DNA from 3 places in the Rossellomorea sp. NS-SX7 genome. Region 3 is predicted to be linked to each of the others. Evidence: a T-box and tRNA genes for the amino acid it is inferred to sense, from the RefSeq annotation. Region 3 holds a T-box; the other regions hold tRNA genes.
The links. The T-box of region 3 lies ahead of alaS (alanine--tRNA ligase). A T-box ahead of a tRNA ligase gene usually reads a tRNA of that ligase, here a tRNA-Ala.
Positions count from the first base shown of each region.

Region 1: it encodes a tRNA-Ala, which carries the amino acid that the T-box ahead of alaS (alanine--tRNA ligase) is inferred to sense. The anticodon was not compared.
Region 2: it encodes a tRNA-Ala, which carries the amino acid that the T-box ahead of alaS (alanine--tRNA ligase) is inferred to sense. The anticodon was not compared.

Region 1 is NZ_CM128249.1:4,192,662-4,194,910, reverse strand. Features, by position in the region: gene rocF (arginase) at 1-786, opposite strand, end outside; tRNA gene ACUXV2_RS20865 (tRNA-Ala) at 1,377-1,452, opposite strand; tRNA gene ACUXV2_RS20860 (tRNA-Lys) at 1,507-1,579, opposite strand; tRNA gene ACUXV2_RS20855 (tRNA-Gln) at 1,584-1,658, opposite strand; tRNA gene ACUXV2_RS20850 (tRNA-Tyr) at 1,718-1,801, opposite strand; tRNA gene ACUXV2_RS20845 (tRNA-Thr) at 1,816-1,891, opposite strand; tRNA gene ACUXV2_RS20840 (tRNA-Val) at 2,025-2,100, opposite strand; tRNA gene ACUXV2_RS20835 (tRNA-Glu) at 2,140-2,214, opposite strand; tRNA gene ACUXV2_RS20830 (tRNA-Thr) at 2,237-2,249, opposite strand, start outside.
Region 2 is NZ_CM128249.1:4,114,295-4,116,543, forward strand. Features, by position in the region: rRNA gene ACUXV2_RS20345 (23S ribosomal RNA) at 1-287, shown strand, start outside; rRNA gene rrf (5S ribosomal RNA) at 384-500, shown strand; tRNA gene ACUXV2_RS20355 (tRNA-Val) at 513-588, shown strand; tRNA gene ACUXV2_RS20360 (tRNA-Thr) at 692-767, shown strand; tRNA gene ACUXV2_RS20365 (tRNA-Lys) at 793-868, shown strand; tRNA gene ACUXV2_RS20370 (tRNA-Leu) at 908-992, shown strand; tRNA gene ACUXV2_RS20375 (tRNA-Gly) at 998-1,072, shown strand; tRNA gene ACUXV2_RS20380 (tRNA-Leu) at 1,082-1,170, shown strand; tRNA gene ACUXV2_RS20385 (tRNA-Arg) at 1,208-1,284, shown strand; tRNA gene ACUXV2_RS20390 (tRNA-Pro) at 1,292-1,368, shown strand; tRNA gene ACUXV2_RS20395 (tRNA-Ala) at 1,377-1,452, shown strand; rRNA gene ACUXV2_RS20400 (16S ribosomal RNA) at 1,688-2,249, shown strand, end outside.
Region 3 is NZ_CM128249.1:2,690,078-2,692,326, reverse strand. Features, by position in the region: gene ACUXV2_RS13535 (AI-2E family transporter) at 17-1,087, shown strand; T-box leader at 1,153-1,380, shown strand; gene alaS (alanine--tRNA ligase) at 1,440-2,249, shown strand, end outside.

The DNA of each region.
Region 1 (2,249 bases), 1.5 Mb from region 3:
AGCTTCCTCAAGCATTTCCATGGCCAAATGGCTTTCACGGTAGCTGATCCCTCCAAGAACCGGTGTACCAACACCAGGAGCATCACTTGGATCCAGACCGTCCAGATCAAGGGATAAATGAACGCCATCCGTTCTATCCTTCAAGTATCCAATCGCATCCTCCATTACCTTCGCCATGCCCATGCGGTCAATTTCATGCATGGTATATACCTTGATGCCTCTTTCCTTGATAAGCTCTCTTTCTCCTTCGTCTAGTGAACGGGCCCCGATGATCACGATATTCTCAGGTTTGATCTTCGGCGTATCCCCACCGATGCTTGTCAGGTCTTCATGACCGATACCCAAGCTTACCGCAAGAGGCATTCCGTGGATGTTTCCTGACGGAGAAGTTTCCCCTGTATTTAAATCTCCATGCGCGTCATACCAGATGACCCCTAAGTTCTCATAGTGTTTAGAAACACCAGCCAACGTACCGATGGCAATACTGTGATCCCCTCCGAAAATCAATGGGAAATCACCGCTTGAAATCACTTCATCCACTTTAGATGCAAGCTTGCCGCTCGCTTCAGCAACCGCTTTCAAATTTCTCAAATTCGTATCCGGGTTATTATGTACTCGTTCAGCCTGGCCAATTTCAATATCGCCAAGGTCTTTCATTTCATACCCCAAATTTTCAAGTCGCTCAACCACTCCTGCATAACGGATGGCACTTGGTCCCATATCGACACCGCGTCTCATCTGTCCTAAATCCATAGGTACCCCGATAATTGAAATATTTCTGTTCATAGTTCATATTCCTCCTAACCCTTTTGTCTAACACTTCCTCTATTGTAGCCTGTAATTGAGCGATGACTCAACTGGACAGGATTGTGTATATATATGCGGCAGGGGGTGGGTTTAGGGAGGGGATTGTGGAAGAATATTAGGCCGAGGGCCATGTTATGGGCTTGTTTAGAAAACTGGCAGCGTAGAGATTTTTCGACAAGTGGCGTAATTAATTCGAAAGCGGCGCGATTATCGGGGTTCCGGTGTAATTAATTCGAAACTGGCGCAATTATCGGGATTCCGGTGCAATTAATTCGAAACTGGCGCAATTATCGGGATTCCGGTGCAATTAATTAAAATGTGGCATGATTATCCCCCATACCTGTTCCAATTACATGTTATAGGCTCCATGCAACTAAAAATACCACGTATTTTGACTGAAATCCTGCTAACAACTCAAAAATAATGGCCGCTATCCTCCATAAACAAACAAAATTTTTCTCTTGCCAGTGGTTTTACGAATGAATTTTACATTTTCCCTGCCACAAACACCAGCTACATAAAAAAACCCCAACTTTATTAAAGAGTTGAGGTTCTTAATGTCGTATGTATGGTGGAGCCTAGCGGGATCGAACCGCTGACCTCCTGCGTGCAAAGCAGGCGCTCTCCCAGCTGAGCTAAGGCCCCAATTAATGATATAGGAATTTCTCACATCCATGGGTAAGATGTGAGAAATAATGATGAGCCATGAAGGACTCGAACCTTCGACCCTCTGATTAAAAGTCAGATGCTCTACCAACTGAGCTAATGGCTCATAATGGCTGGGCTAGCTGGATTCGAACCAACGCATGTCGCAGTCAAAGTGCGATGCCTTACCGCTTGGCTATAGCCCAATATTATGACATAAAAAAGGGACATTACTAATATGTCCATTTCATTTTGAAATATACAATGGTGGAGGGGGGCAGATTCGAACTGCCGAACCCGAAGGAGCGGATTTACAGTCCGCCGCGTTTAGCCACTTCGCTACCCCTCCATAATGAGAGAAAATGGTGCCGGCAAGAGGACTTGAACCCCCAACCTACTGATTACAAGTCAGTTGCTCTACCAGTTGAGCTACACCGGCGTGTTAAATTTTTAAGTCTTGTCCAATTTTAGGACGATTATTTCCTTCGCTGTTAGTAAAGGAAGGAAAGATATTTTGCTGACGCAAAGATTAAGGACGCTTATTTTACTCCGCTTCGCTTCGTAAAAAAGCATGGTGGAGGATGACGGGATCGAACCGCCGACCCTCTGCTTGTAAGGCAGATGCTCTCCCAGCTGAGCTAATCCTCCGATATGTATGATGAGTTCTTTCATTATTGTGAAAAAACATGGTGACCCATACGGGATTCGAACCCGTGTTACCGCCGTGAAAGGGCGGTGTCTTAACCGCTTGACCAATGGGCCAGTCTATTTTTTAAAAAATAAAAGCTTCCAACCGG
Region 2 (2,249 bases), 1.4 Mb from region 3:
ATCCGTCGTGGGCGCAGGAAATTTGAGAGGAGCTGTCCTTAGTACGAGAGGACCGGGATGGACGCACCGCTGGTGTACCAGTTGTCTTGCCAAAGGCATCGCTGGGTAGCTATGTGCGGAAGGGATAAGTGCTGAAAGCATCTAAGCATGAAGCCCCCCTCGAGATGAGATTTCCCATCACTTTATGTGAGTAAGATCCCTAGAAGATGACTAGGTAGATAGGTCAGAGGTGGAAGCATGGTGACATGTGGAGCTGACTGATACTAATCGATCGAGGACTTAACCACAAAGAGTCATTTTTAAATGAACAACGGCAATACCGGTAATCTTGACATCAATCCTTTATCTAGTTTTGAAGGAACAACCCTTCAATTGAATATTCGTCTGGTGATTATGGCGAAGAGGTCACACCCGTTCCCATGCCGAACACGGAAGTTAAGCTCTTCAGCGCCGATGGTAGTTGGGGGCTCTCCCCCTGTGAGAGTAGGACGTCGCCAGGCGATTTATAATCCGGAGGATTAGCTCAGCTGGGAGAGCATCTGCCTTACAAGCAGAGGGTCGGCGGTTCGATCCCGTCATCCTCCACCATAGATTTTTGCGAAGCGCAGCGGAGCAAAATATCTTTCCTTCCTTTACTAAGGGCGAAGGAAACAAACGTCCTTAAATAGGACAAGCATAAACAACTTAACACGCCGGTGTAGCTCAACTGGTAGAGCAACTGACTTGTAATCAGTAGGTTGGGGGTTCAAGTCCTCTTGCCGGCACCATTTTGGTTTTTCTCATAACTTTTATGAGCCATTAGCTCAGTTGGTAGAGCATCTGACTTTTAATCAGAGGGTCGAAGGTTCGAGTCCTTCATGGCTCACCATTGATTTTTGCTCAAGCAAAACATCATATCTTTTATCATGCGGGTGTGGCGGAATTGGCAGACGCACCAGACTTAGGATCTGGCGCCGCAAGGCGTGGGGGTTCAAGTCCCTTCACCCGCACCATATATGCGGAAGTAGTTCAGTGGTAGAACACCACCTTGCCAAGGTGGGGGTCGCGGGTTCGAATCCCGTCTTCCGCTCCAAAGATTTTTGCCGGGGTGGCGGAACTGGCAGACGCACAGGACTTAAAATCCTGCGGTAGGTGACTACCGTACCGGTTCGATTCCGGTCCTCGGCACCAGAGTTTTTTTGAAAGAAAATAACATTCATTATATTAAGCGCCCGTAGCTCAATTGGATAGAGCGTTTGACTACGGATCAAAAGGTTAGGGGTTCGACTCCTCTCGGGCGCGCCATCTATTTCGGGAAGTAGCTCAGCTTGGTAGAGCACTTGGTTTGGGACCAAGGGGTCGCAGGTTCGAATCCTGTCTTCCCGACCACCTTAGATGGGGCCTTAGCTCAGCTGGGAGAGCGCCTGCTTTGCACGCAGGAGGTCAGCGGTTCGATCCCGCTAGGCTCCACCAAGATTTTTTACGCAGCGCAAGCGGAGTAAAAGAATCTACCTTAACTCACTTCGGTGAAAAAAGATTAAAAAAGTTGTTGACACTCACCAGTGTCGGTGATATACTTGAAAAGTCGCTTCAAACGAAGCACTTAACAAATTGAACCTTGAAAACTGAACAAAACAAGACAATACGTCAACGTTAATTCTAGATTTACCGTAACGATTATCGTTACAAAAAAGAGCTATTCAAACTTTTATCGGAGAGTTTGATCCTGGCTCAGGACGAACGCTGGCGGCGTGCCTAATACATGCAAGTCGAGCGGATCAAAGGGAGCTTGCTCCCTGAGATCAGCGGCGGACGGGTGAGTAACACGTGGGTAACCTGCCTGTAAGACTGGGATAACTCCGGGAAACCGGGGCTAATACCGGATAACTCAGTTCCTCGCATGAGGAACTGTTGAAAGGTGGCTTTTAGCTACCACTTACAGATGGACCCGCGGCGCATTAGCTAGTTGGTGAGGTAACGGCTCACCAAGGCGACGATGCGTAGCCGACCTGAGAGGGTGATCGGCCACACTGGGACTGAGACACGGCCCAGACTCCTACGGGAGGCAGCAGTAGGGAATCTTCCGCAATGGACGAAAGTCTGACGGAGCAACGCCGCGTGAGTGAAGAAGGTTTTCGGATCGTAAAACTCTGTTGTTAGGGAAGAACAAGTGCCGTTCGAATAGGTCGGCACCTTGACGGTACCTAACCAGAAAGCCACGGCTAACTACGTGCCAGCAGCCGCGGTAATACGTAGGTGGCAAGCGTTGT
Region 3 (2,249 bases):
AGAAGGAGGGGTGGCTGTGGAAACAAGAAATTATGCCAAGTGGTTGTACAGGCTGTCCATAGCTTTGGTCTGTGCCATTTTCCTATATATTCTCTTTTTGCTCAGGCCGGTCTGGCATCCGATTTTGGAGGTATTGATCATCTCCCTTCTTCCATTTATGATTGGAGGCTTCATCGCCTATTTGCTTCATCCTTTGGTGGAGAAGCTTCATGAAGCCGGCATACATCGCGGAATTGCCATCATGCTTATTTATATCCTGTTTTTCGGAGGCTTGGGGTATGGTCTTTACAAAGGAACCCCCGTCATCATTCATCAGTTGAGAGATCTATCGGAAAATGCCCCTATGTTCACCTCCCAGTACCAAAAGTGGCTTCATTTTATCCAAAGTGAAACATCGACTTGGCCGGATGGGATCCAGACACAATTGGATGAGAGAATTGAAGGGGTTGAAGGCTGGCTGACGGGTCTTGTTGCTGCGGCACTTTCCATTCTATTGAAACTGATGAACAGCCTGTTGATCATTGCCATCGTGCCTTTTGTATCATTTTATTTATTGAAGGATATTACCAAAGTGAAGAAATTCTTTTGGGAACTGACTCCTCGGCGATGGAGGCAAAGTGCGCTGAGATTCTCCCAGGATGTCGATGAGTCGCTCGGAGGCTATATCCGCGGGCAGCTTCTGGTCTGCCTAATCATCGGAGGACTCTCAGGAGGTGTACTTTGGTTTCTGGACATGAAGTACCCATTGATACTTGGTGTCATCATGGGGGTCACCAATGTCATTCCTTACTTCGGGCCGGTCATCGGGGCTGTCCCTGCAGTGATTGTAGCGAGCACTATATCGTTGAATATGATCCTCTATGTCGTCATATTGGTTGTGGTGTTGCAATTTCTGGAAGGAAACATATTATCTCCCCTGATTGTCGGGAAAAGCCTTCATATGCACCCTCTGTTCATCATGGGTGCCCTTATTGCCGGGGGAGAAATCGGTGGAGTCATCGGGATGATTGTGGCCGTTCCTGTCCTTGCAGTGGTAAAAGTGGCCATCTTACACGGAAGAACCCATTTTCTAAATGCAAAAAACTGATGGGATAACATTGACAAAAGGATTGAATATTTCTATAATCCAACATATACAATAAAGTTTACAAGATCAAAATGATGAAGGATCAAGTAGGTTATAGCCCATCTGAGTGCGGATGCACATAAGAGAGGAACTTCCACGGCTGAAAGAAGTTCCAGATGAAGGATGACCGAAAGCTAATCCAGAGTGCAGGAAAAACCCTGCCGTTGAACCGCGTTAAGGTGTATGAGGGGTGAATATAGGTTTTTTCATATTCACAACCAGGGTGGTACCGCGAGTTAGCTCTCGTCCCTGTTTTGGGATGAGGGCTTTTTTGTATGCTTTTTTATCTACATAACTAAAGGAGGAAATTCAAATGAACAAGTTAACCGGCGCACAAATCCGCCAAATGTTTTTAGATTTTTTTAAAGAAAAAGGACACAGCGTAGAACCGAGTGCATCGCTTGTGCCCCATGAAGACCCTTCATTGCTGTGGATCAACAGCGGTGTGGCAACATTAAAGAAATACTTTGACGGACGTGTCATTCCTCAAAACCCGAGAATCGTCAATGCACAGAAATCCATCCGTACGAATGATATTGAAAATGTAGGGAAGACGGCCCGTCATCATACGTTCTTTGAAATGCTTGGAAACTTTTCAATCGGTGACTATTTCAAAGTGGAATCAATTGAATGGGCTTGGGAATTCCTGACAGATCATAAATGGATCGGATTCGATCCTGAGAAATTATCGGTTACGATTCACCCTGAGGACGAAGAAGCATTTGAAATATGGAACAAAAAAGTAGGCGTACCAGCTGAGCGGATCATCCGGATAGAAGGTAACTACTGGGATATCGGGGAAGGCCCAAGCGGTCCTAACACAGAAATCTTCTACGACCGCGGACCCCAATATGGTGATGACCCGAAAGATCCTGAATTATATCCAGGCGGGGAAAACGACCGCTATCTTGAAGTATGGAATCTTGTGTTCTCCCAGTTCAACCATAATCCGGATGGGACGTATACACCGCTTCCAAAGAAGAACATCGATACAGGTATGGGACTTGAAAGAATGGCTTGCGTTGTTCAGGAAGTTCCTACCAACTTCGATACTGATCTGTTCATGCCGATCATGAAGGCCGTTGAAGAAATATCAGGAAAAACATATGGTGAGCATGAAGAA